4 regions of the Colwellia sp. BRX9-1 genome follow, and region 4 is predicted to be linked to each of the others. Evidence: predicted binding sites of a transcription regulator. Region 4 holds the regulator's gene; each other region holds the start of a gene.

Region 1 (2,210 bases), on a different contig from region 4:
ATCTATTGATAAATCATTAGAAAACATGCCGCGTAATTTTTTAAACATAAGATCTAAATATCCTAAAGTGTTATAAAAAGAGAATTAATCTCTTTTATTCTCAACAAAGCATTGAGTTAATCAATGAGCATTTTGTCAAGTTTGTTAATAATATATTATATGGGCTAATCATACCTGAGTGTTTCAAATTTGTGTTGTTTGAATGATAAAAAACATCACTTTTTTAGCATATTTTTAATGACTAAGCCAAAATTGAGGGAATTGTTAATCAATAATGTATTAAATCCCTCATTCTTGTTAAAAAGTCATAGTAACATTTTCTCGATTTGGACAAAATGTTACAATTGCACAATTACGTTTATCGGTTGTGTTACTTACTTTTGCGGTGCAGTTACACTTTCGCCAATCTTTAGTCTTGTATTCAACACCAATAGTTCCCTAATTATTACCATAAAATGACAAAAATATTTTTACACTCGCCGCGAATTAAAAATCAATCTTTTTGGATAACCTATTTAATAAATTTCAGCATTTTACCACGAGATTACCATGCTAATTAATCATATTTATCGGTGAATAAAATTTCATGATGACTAATGAATAAAGATGAATGTTCGGCTTAAAAGCCAACTGTTTTTTATCGGCACATCTTTTCAAATAAATTTAGCGAGCCTAATATAGGTCCTATATAATTATTTTAAGGCAATAAAAAGCCCCGTATTGACGAGGCTGTTTTTAATTTTATTTACTGCGTATTCAAATTATTTAATCGCGCGTTTTCTCAAAGATAAAGCGATTAACGCAATAGCAAAAATCATAATGGTTGATGGTTCAGGTACCGGTAATATTGGCCTGCTGGCAATATTACGTACATAAAACGTATCATTTTCTTCATAAACATAACCATCTGCACCTTTAATACCAACTTTAACAGTAAAGTCTCCAGTATCAACATGTACGAAGTGTGAATTCCAGTAGGCAACTGATTGAATTATTTCCCCATTGCGTTGAAAATCACCCAATGTAAGTTCAGTGAACAATTGCTTTATATCGTTATCAATAATAGCCATCCAACCAAGGTGTACTGTCGGGTCCTCAAATATATTATCTACCCATTCATCGGTAGTTGGGTCAATACCAGAAAAGTTAGTTGTACTAATCGGTGCAGCCCAAGTCCAATCATAACCTTTATAAGTAATATAAGTGTCATTAGCCAAATCAGTTTTAATATAGCCAGCAAAAGAAATACTAGAAAAGAGCAAAAGAAATGGCACAATTAATTTAAACGCAAATTTTATCATTATAAAACCTCAATTAATGAAAAACGACACAGTACAACACACATCAATTTGCATATTGCATGCCAACAAAAAATAAACGCTTAAAAACAACAGGATAAGCTATATATAAATTAATTAAAAAAGTAAACTGTAAAAAAAACTAACACTTTATCTACAACAGCACATAAAGCTTATTAATAAGTCTATAAACTACGAGCTTCTACTTCGATGATTCTTGAAGTGACTTCACCATCAATGTCACACTGCCCAACACTTGTAATAGTATAGTATCGAACACCATCGTGAAGAAAGTCATTACATTCGATTGGATTTATAATATAACAGCCTTGTAAGCCCGAGGTATTATCGATTGTCGGCGGTACATGGCTTACATCATTACATGCTTGCTCAGTGCTACTCATTAAACCAACAGGAAATAACTGTGCTAACTGCCACTGAACACCTGTTTGTGCTGCCGTATAAGCACGAGTTCCTAATACTTCAAACGTAACATTTTGTTGACTTGATGCTAAAATCTTAACTAAGGCTGCACCAAGAAGCGACATAACAACAATAATAAAAATAGCGATGACTAATGAGCTACCTTGATATTTTTTCAGACTTGTCCAGCTACAAAATGATGAAGATACTCGGTTTTGTTTATTATGGAACATTTGGCACCTGTATTTCGTTACTAAAAATTATATTTTCCAAATTTATAAAAAAATCTAACTTGATCAAAACCAAACCATTTCGTCGTAATGTGACGTCTACAACTCTAAAAGGTAATACAGTCTTTTCAAGATGCTCAGCCATTAAACTCCAATTATCTTCAATTCCGTTGTTGCTGCGAATCGGAGTGTTGTCAGTGGCAGAGTTTGCATAGTTTTTATATCGATATAAGTTACCACTTTCAAGACAATAAGCAAT
Region 2 (2,210 bases), 310 kb from region 4:
TGTTTGCTGGCGTTGATGGCATACCGGTAGATTTAGCTGATCCAGGTGGACAGACAGATCCAGATCCAACGGCAGCTCCAGGAACGCCAATAACAAATCCACAAGGTGGCGGTAGTTCAGGTCCGTTATCAGCAAGTGGCGGTGTTACTGGCATGCGTATGTACTTTGATTCTTCAGGTGATTTTGTTGCACAATTACCTATGCCAGGTGACGGTGGTGCTATTACCGTGGCACTTGGAGCGACAATATTAGCCAATGGTGCTGATCCAACTCAAACCGTGAAAATTAATTTTAATCTAGACCCTCTTGGCCCTAATCCAAATGAACCTACGCAGTTTGCTTCAAACTTTGAAGTGACTTCGCTTGAGCAAGATGGCTTAGCGGTTGGTCGATTAACCGGTATAGATATTGGTAGTGATGGTTTAATTCGAGCGACTTACAGTAATGGTACCTCAGAACCATTATCACGCATTGCTTTAGTAAACTTTGCCAATGAACAGGGCTTAACGCAAATTGGTAATACTTCATGGAAAGAAAGTATTAGTTCCGGTGAAGCATTGGCTGGTGAGGCGGGTTCAGGTACTTTTGGTACTATTAATTCATCGGCATTAGAGCAATCAAACGTTAACTTAACCACAGAATTAATCGACTTAATTTCAGCACAACGAAATTTTCAGGCTAACTCTCGTGCACTAGAAGTTGATAACCAGCTAAACCAAACTATTCTACAGATTCGATAAATAAATCTTTAAAATAATCTAGTCTATAATAAATAAAAGAGATAAAACGTAAAATGTTTTATCTCTTTTTCTGTTCAGGATGAACGGTATAGATGTAGAGCGAAACATAGCTATTCTTATGCATCCATGTCTTCATCGCATTAATACTTCTTTATGTGTCAATGCCCGAGCAGCGGATGGTCTTTATCAAACCACCTTTCTTTCAAAACCTCAGTCGGTTCCTTTTCGTTGACGATAAAACGATTATTTTTTCATCTTCCTTTTCCTGTTCTATTTCTTCTGGCACTGTTATTGCATTTCTCATTGTAAGATACAATTTTAGAGATCTGTTATGGACAAAATGCTTTATATCGCAATGAGCGGTGCGAAACAAAATATGCATTCGCTTGCCATTAATGCTAACAACCTTGCTAACGCTAAGACTACGGGTTTTAAAGCCGATTTAGCACAGGCGCGTTCAATGCAAGCTTTTGGCGAAGGCTTGCCTTCTCGTGTGTTTGCCATGACAGAAAATGCCAGCCAAAACTTTGACAGTGGTTCTTTGATGCAAACTTCTCGAGATTTAGATCTTGCCATTCAAGGGCCGGGTTGGTTTGCTGTTCAAGCTGAAAATGGTACTGAAGGTTATACACGTGATGGCCAATTTAGACTCAACGAAGAAGGTGCTTTAGAAACCTCTAAAGGTGAGCTTGTCTTAGGAGATACTGGCCCGATATTTATACCTCTACCAGTCAATAATATTCATATCAGTAAAGATGGCACCATCATGGTTCAGCCTGAAGGAGCACCGAGTTCTCTTCAAGAAGAAGTGGGTCGTCTAAAAATGGTTAACCCGAGGGTGCAAGAGTTAGCAAAAGGTGCTGATGGCTTGTTTCGTCGAAAAGATGGACTAAATGAGAATGCTGACGTCAATGTCAAAGTCGAAAATGGCATGCTTGAAGCAAGCAACGTAAACCCTATTGGGGAGATGACCGCGATGATTTCTTTGCAACGTCAGTTTGAAATGCAATTAAAACTCATGAAAACAGCGGAAGAAGTTGATGCAAGTTCAGCATCTTTATTACGTGCTTTCTAATTTAAATAAATAATTTTTGAGGTGATTTATGAACCCAGCATTATGGATAAGTAAAACAGGGTTAGATGCGCAAACAAAAGATATTGCGGTAATTTCTAATAATTTAGCTAACGCCAGTACCATAGGTTTTAAGAAAAGTCGTGCCGTATTTGAAGATTTACTCTATCAAACGATTAATCAGCCAGGTGGTCGCTCTGCACAAGATACAGAGATGCCTTCAGGCTTAATGCTTGGCGCGGGTACAAAAGTGGTGGCTACGCAAAAAATTCATACCCAAGGTGATATGCAAACTACCGATAACGCTTTAGATCTAATGATCCAAGGTGAAGGTTTTTTTGAAGTGCAACTCCCTGACGGTACATCGTCATATTCAAGAAATGGTCAATTTACCATGG
Region 3 (2,210 bases), 230 kb from region 4:
AATGGTTACATGACAACCCTAAACCTAGCATTGCGCAGGTCCGCGATATAATGAAACAAGTGATCGGCGCATTACGATCATTTCAACGTTTAGATTTAGTTCACCGCGACTTAAAGCCCGACAATATTATGATCGATGAATATGGTCAAATTAAATTGATTGATTACGGCACCGTATTTGTCGCTTCACTTGATGAAAACCAAGAAACAATAAAAGAACAAGTACCACACGGTTCATTAAATTATATTGCACCTGAAACCTTATTGCATATGCAAGCTGATTATCAAAGTGACCTATTCTCATTGGGGGTTATTTGTTATGAAATGTTATCTGGTGAACTTCCTTACAAACCAATGCAACGTGCTGAAGTCACTATTAAAAATTATAACGATATGCAATATCGCAGCATTAAACAGTTTCGACCTGAGTTACCCTTGTGGTTAGATTTAAGCCTTCAAAAAGCAACGGCTGCAGACCCAAAACAGCGCTATAGAGCCTTTTCAGAATTTTTTAGTGATTTAAATAAACCGAGTTCATCTGCCGTTGAAGAATACAAAAACCAACCCTTGTTAAAGCGTGATCCTATCTTTTTTTGGCAATTAGTATCAACCTTATTGTTTATTGCCTTGATGGTATCTTTAGTTAATTAACCCTTTCCCCCTTTGCACTTACCGCTGATGATTATGGTGCACACCTCTGGTGCGTTGATGCCTTCACTGCAGTGCAAAATCGCTGTTACAACTCACACATAAATCACTATCTAATTGAATTTATTAAAAAAAACTACTTGGTTCGTTTATTGCTAATAACAAATCATTATCTAATTCTGCTATTACAGCAGTAATTTAAAGAAGTAGGGTTCCAAAAATGAGTACACAACCTCAGAAGATCGTCGTCGTTGGTAATGGCATGGTTGGCCATCACTTTGTTGATGAAATGGCGAAACATGCCGGCTATGAAATTACCGTTCTATCAGCTGAAGACCGTTTAGCTTATGACCGCGTTCACTTATCAGAGTACTTTTCTGGAAAAACTGCTGATGATTTAGCCATGACTACGCCAGCATATTACAACGAAATAGGCGTTAATTTTTTTACCAACGCGAAAGTCACTAATATTAATAAAGCTGCACAAACCGTGACGACTGAATCGGGTGACATTTTCGCTTACGATAAATTAGTTATGGCGACAGGATCATACCCCTTTGTTCCCCCTATTCCAGGTAAAGAACGTGACCATTGTTTGGTTTATCGTACTATTCAAGATTTAGAAGACATTCAAGCGTCAGCTAAAGCGGGTAAAGTTGGTGTGGTGGTTGGTGGGGGGTTATTAGGTTTAGAAGCCGCTAACGCCCTTAAAGAACTTGGCCTGCAGACACACGTTGTAGAGTTTGCCCCACAATTGATGGGCGTGCAATTAGACAAAGACGGCGGCGCTTTATTGCGTTCAATGATCGAAGGTATTGGTGTTCAGGTACATACACAAAAAGCCACCAATGAAATTGTCGACGGTGAAGAATGTGTTCACCGAATGAATTTTGCCGATGGAACACATTTAGAAACTGACGTCATCTTATTCTCAGCCGGTATTCGCCCCTATGATAATTTAGCACGTGAATTTGATTTAGCGGTTGGCGAGCGAGGCGGCATTGTGGTTGATAACAACTGTAAAACCTCTAACGAAAATATTTACGCTATTGGTGAGTGTGCTTTGTGGAATAACTTTATTTTTGGTTTAGTGGCGCCAGGCTACACTATGGCTAAAGTGGCTGCCGATAACATTATTGGCGGTGAACAGCAGTTCACTGGTGCAGATATGAGCACTAAATTAAAATTAATGGGTATGGATGTCGGATCGATCGGCGATGCTCATGGCCGTACTCAAGGTTGTAAAAGCTACGTCTATTCAAATCAACCTGACCAAATTTATAAAAAAATAGTGGTCAGTGCCAATGGTAAAGAATTAATAGGTGCGGTTTTAGTGGGTGATACCAGTGAATACGATACCTTATTGCAATACGCATTAAATGGTATTGAATTACCAGAAAATCCCGACGGTTTAATTTTACCTAGCTCAGGCGAAAAACCCACCTTAGGCGTGGATGCTTTACCTAATACCGCGACTATCTGCTCATGTTTGAATGTCACCAAAGGCGATATTATTGCTGCTATTGATTGTGGCGCCGTTGATGTCGGTGAAGTAAAGTCTTC
Region 4 (2,210 bases):
GAATAATTGATGAGTATCAATATTATCGAATTTTTTTGCCGCAGTTTCGCTAATTATTTCAAGGAGTTTTTTTTTGCTTGTACCCTTAATCGCACACAGGGTGCAATCAAGGGTAAGGATATCTTGCAACTTCATTATACTACTTAGATTCTTTGGTGAGTGAACAGGCGATAAACAGCATTAATGCTGATTCGTTTTACCTTTGTACTTCAATATTTGCCGGTCAAGCTTAACAACAAGACTATCAATAGAGGCATACATGTCAGCATTTTCAGCTTTTGCATGTAAATCAGAGCCACTAACGTGAACAGTCGCTTCAGCAATTTGATTTGATTTTTCAACGGTGAGAACAACATGAACATTATTGATATGATCAAAATGTCGGCTTAATTTTGCCATCTTAGTCGTGACGTTTTCTCGTAAAGCTTCGGTAATGTCAACATGGTGGCCAGAAAGATTAATTTGCATAAGCTTAATTCCTCATCTTTTCGTTAAAGTAAACTTTTTCGTTGGTTAGAAGGTGGAATAGAAAGTGACTCTCGATATTTTGCTATGGTACGTCGAGCTACATTTATCCCTTGATCGGCTAATAAATCAGCCATTTTACTATCACTAAGTGGTTTTGCTGGGATTTCGGCAGCAACAAATTTTTTGATTAATGCACGAATAGCTGTTGATGAACATTCGCCACCGCTTTCGGTGCCAACATGGCTTGAGAAGAAAAACTTCAGTTCGAAAATTCCACGTGGCGTATGCATATACTTTTGTGTCGTCACTCGTGAAATGGTTGATTCATGCATATCGACAGCTTCGGCAATATCATTTAAAACCATTGGACGCATGGCTTCATTACCATGTTCAAAAAAGCCAATTTGACGTTGTACAATACAGTTTGACACTTTTAATAAGGTATCATTACGGCTTTCTAAGCTTTTAATAAACCATTTAGCTTCTTGTAAATTTGAGCGAATAAATTGTGTGTCCGCTGTCGACTTCATCGAACGTGACATCGAAGCATATTGCTGATTCACCGAAAGTTTTGGCGCAGTATCAGGGTTTAATTCGACCACCCAACGGCCATTTTTCTTTTCAACAGACACATCAGGAATAACATACTGATCGTCACTCTTCATCACACTATCGCCGGGTCTAGGATCAAGTGATTGAATAAGACGCACCACTTCGCGCAGTTGCTCTTCTTTCAGTCGAGTTTTACGCATTAATGTACGATAGTCTCGGCTACCCAGCAGATTAATATGGTCACGCAAAACTAACTTACTTTCTGCTAACCAAGGTGTAGCGGGGTCAAATTGATTAAGTTGAATGATTAAACATTCTGAAATAGAACGAGCAGCGACACCGACAGGATCAAAGAGGTTAATACGTTTTAGTACCACCTCAATTTCATCAAGCTCTACTCCTTCAATGGCAACACTTTCTAAAATGTCTTCACTAGATACCGTTAAGTAACCGGCGTCATCAACAGCATCAATAATTGCTGTCGCTATAGCGCGGTCTGTTTCGGTAAAAGGGCTTAATTCCATTTGCCAGCGCAAATGATCTTGAATGGAGTCTTGAGTCTCGCCTTGGTAAGTATAATCTTCTGAAGCTGGGCCTGAGCTTGAACTTGCTGCACCGGCCGTGTAGTTATCATCCCAAGTGGTATCCATGTTTAATTCTTCAGGGATATCGTTCTTGTCCATGGCTTCAGTGGTGGTGATTTCATCAATGGTAGGCGTAGCGTCTTCGCTACCATCAGAAGCAGGGGCTTCTTTAACATCACCAGTACCGGCAGTGTGAGCTTCTTCAAGGTTGTCAGTACTTTTATCTTCGGGATTATTTGAAGACTCATCCATTTCTAATAATGGATTACTTTCTAAGGCTTCCTGAATTTCTTGTTGAAGCTCTAACGTAGACAGTTGCAGCAATTTGATTGCTTGCTGCAATTGTGGCGTCATGGTTAATTGTTGTCCTATGCGGAGTTGTAGAGTAGGGCGCATTTAGGTCATTAACTTCCTATTATTTTTAATGGGATATTTTCGTTTTTTTCATACGAAGATACTATTCATTTACTGACTACTATAGCGTGAATTGTTCACCAAGGTATACATCTCTTACGTGTTGATTTGCAAGAATTTGATCTGCAGTACCTTCTGCAATAAGTTCACCATGACTAACAATATACGCATGTTCACATACATCGAGAGTTT

The links. Region 4 encodes sigma-54, which starts transcription at its own class of promoters, with help from an activator protein. Its sites were predicted from a motif close to GTTGGCACGNNNNTNGNNT; they were not measured.
Region 1: H4J76_RS09470 (PEP-CTERM sorting domain-containing protein) is a predicted target of sigma-54. The motif match lies at 1,350-1,368, and genes of this name have one in related genera.
Region 2: flgF (flagellar basal-body rod protein FlgF) is a predicted target of sigma-54. The motif match lies at 1,019-1,037, and genes of this name have one in related genera.
Region 3: nirB (nitrite reductase large subunit NirB) is a predicted target of sigma-54. The motif match lies at 787-805, and genes of this name have one in related genera.

Annotation. Positions count from the first base shown of each region.
Region 1 is NZ_JACGVM010000008.1:30,296-32,505, forward strand. It holds gene H4J76_RS09465 (rod shape-determining protein) at 1-48, opposite strand, end outside; gene H4J76_RS09470 (PEP-CTERM sorting domain-containing protein) at 762-1,301, opposite strand; gene H4J76_RS09475 (pilus assembly PilX N-terminal domain-containing protein) at 1,484-1,954, opposite strand; gene H4J76_RS09480 (PilW family protein) at 1,944-2,210, opposite strand, start outside.
Region 2 is NZ_JACGVM010000001.1:486,016-488,225, forward strand. It holds gene flgE (flagellar hook protein FlgE) at 1-740, shown strand, start outside; gene flgF (flagellar basal-body rod protein FlgF) at 1,072-1,815, shown strand; gene flgG (flagellar basal-body rod protein FlgG) at 1,844-2,210, shown strand, end outside.
Region 3 is NZ_JACGVM010000001.1:407,023-409,232, reverse strand. It holds gene H4J76_RS01930 (bifunctional protein-serine/threonine kinase/phosphatase) at 1-650, shown strand, start outside; gene nirB (nitrite reductase large subunit NirB) at 868-2,210, shown strand, end outside.
Region 4 is NZ_JACGVM010000001.1:175,477-177,686, forward strand. It holds gene ptsN (PTS IIA-like nitrogen regulatory protein PtsN) at 1-135, opposite strand, end outside; gene hpf (ribosome hibernation promoting factor) at 181-468, opposite strand; gene H4J76_RS00850 (RNA polymerase factor sigma-54) at 492-2,000, opposite strand; gene lptB (LPS export ABC transporter ATP-binding protein) at 2,080-2,210, opposite strand, start outside.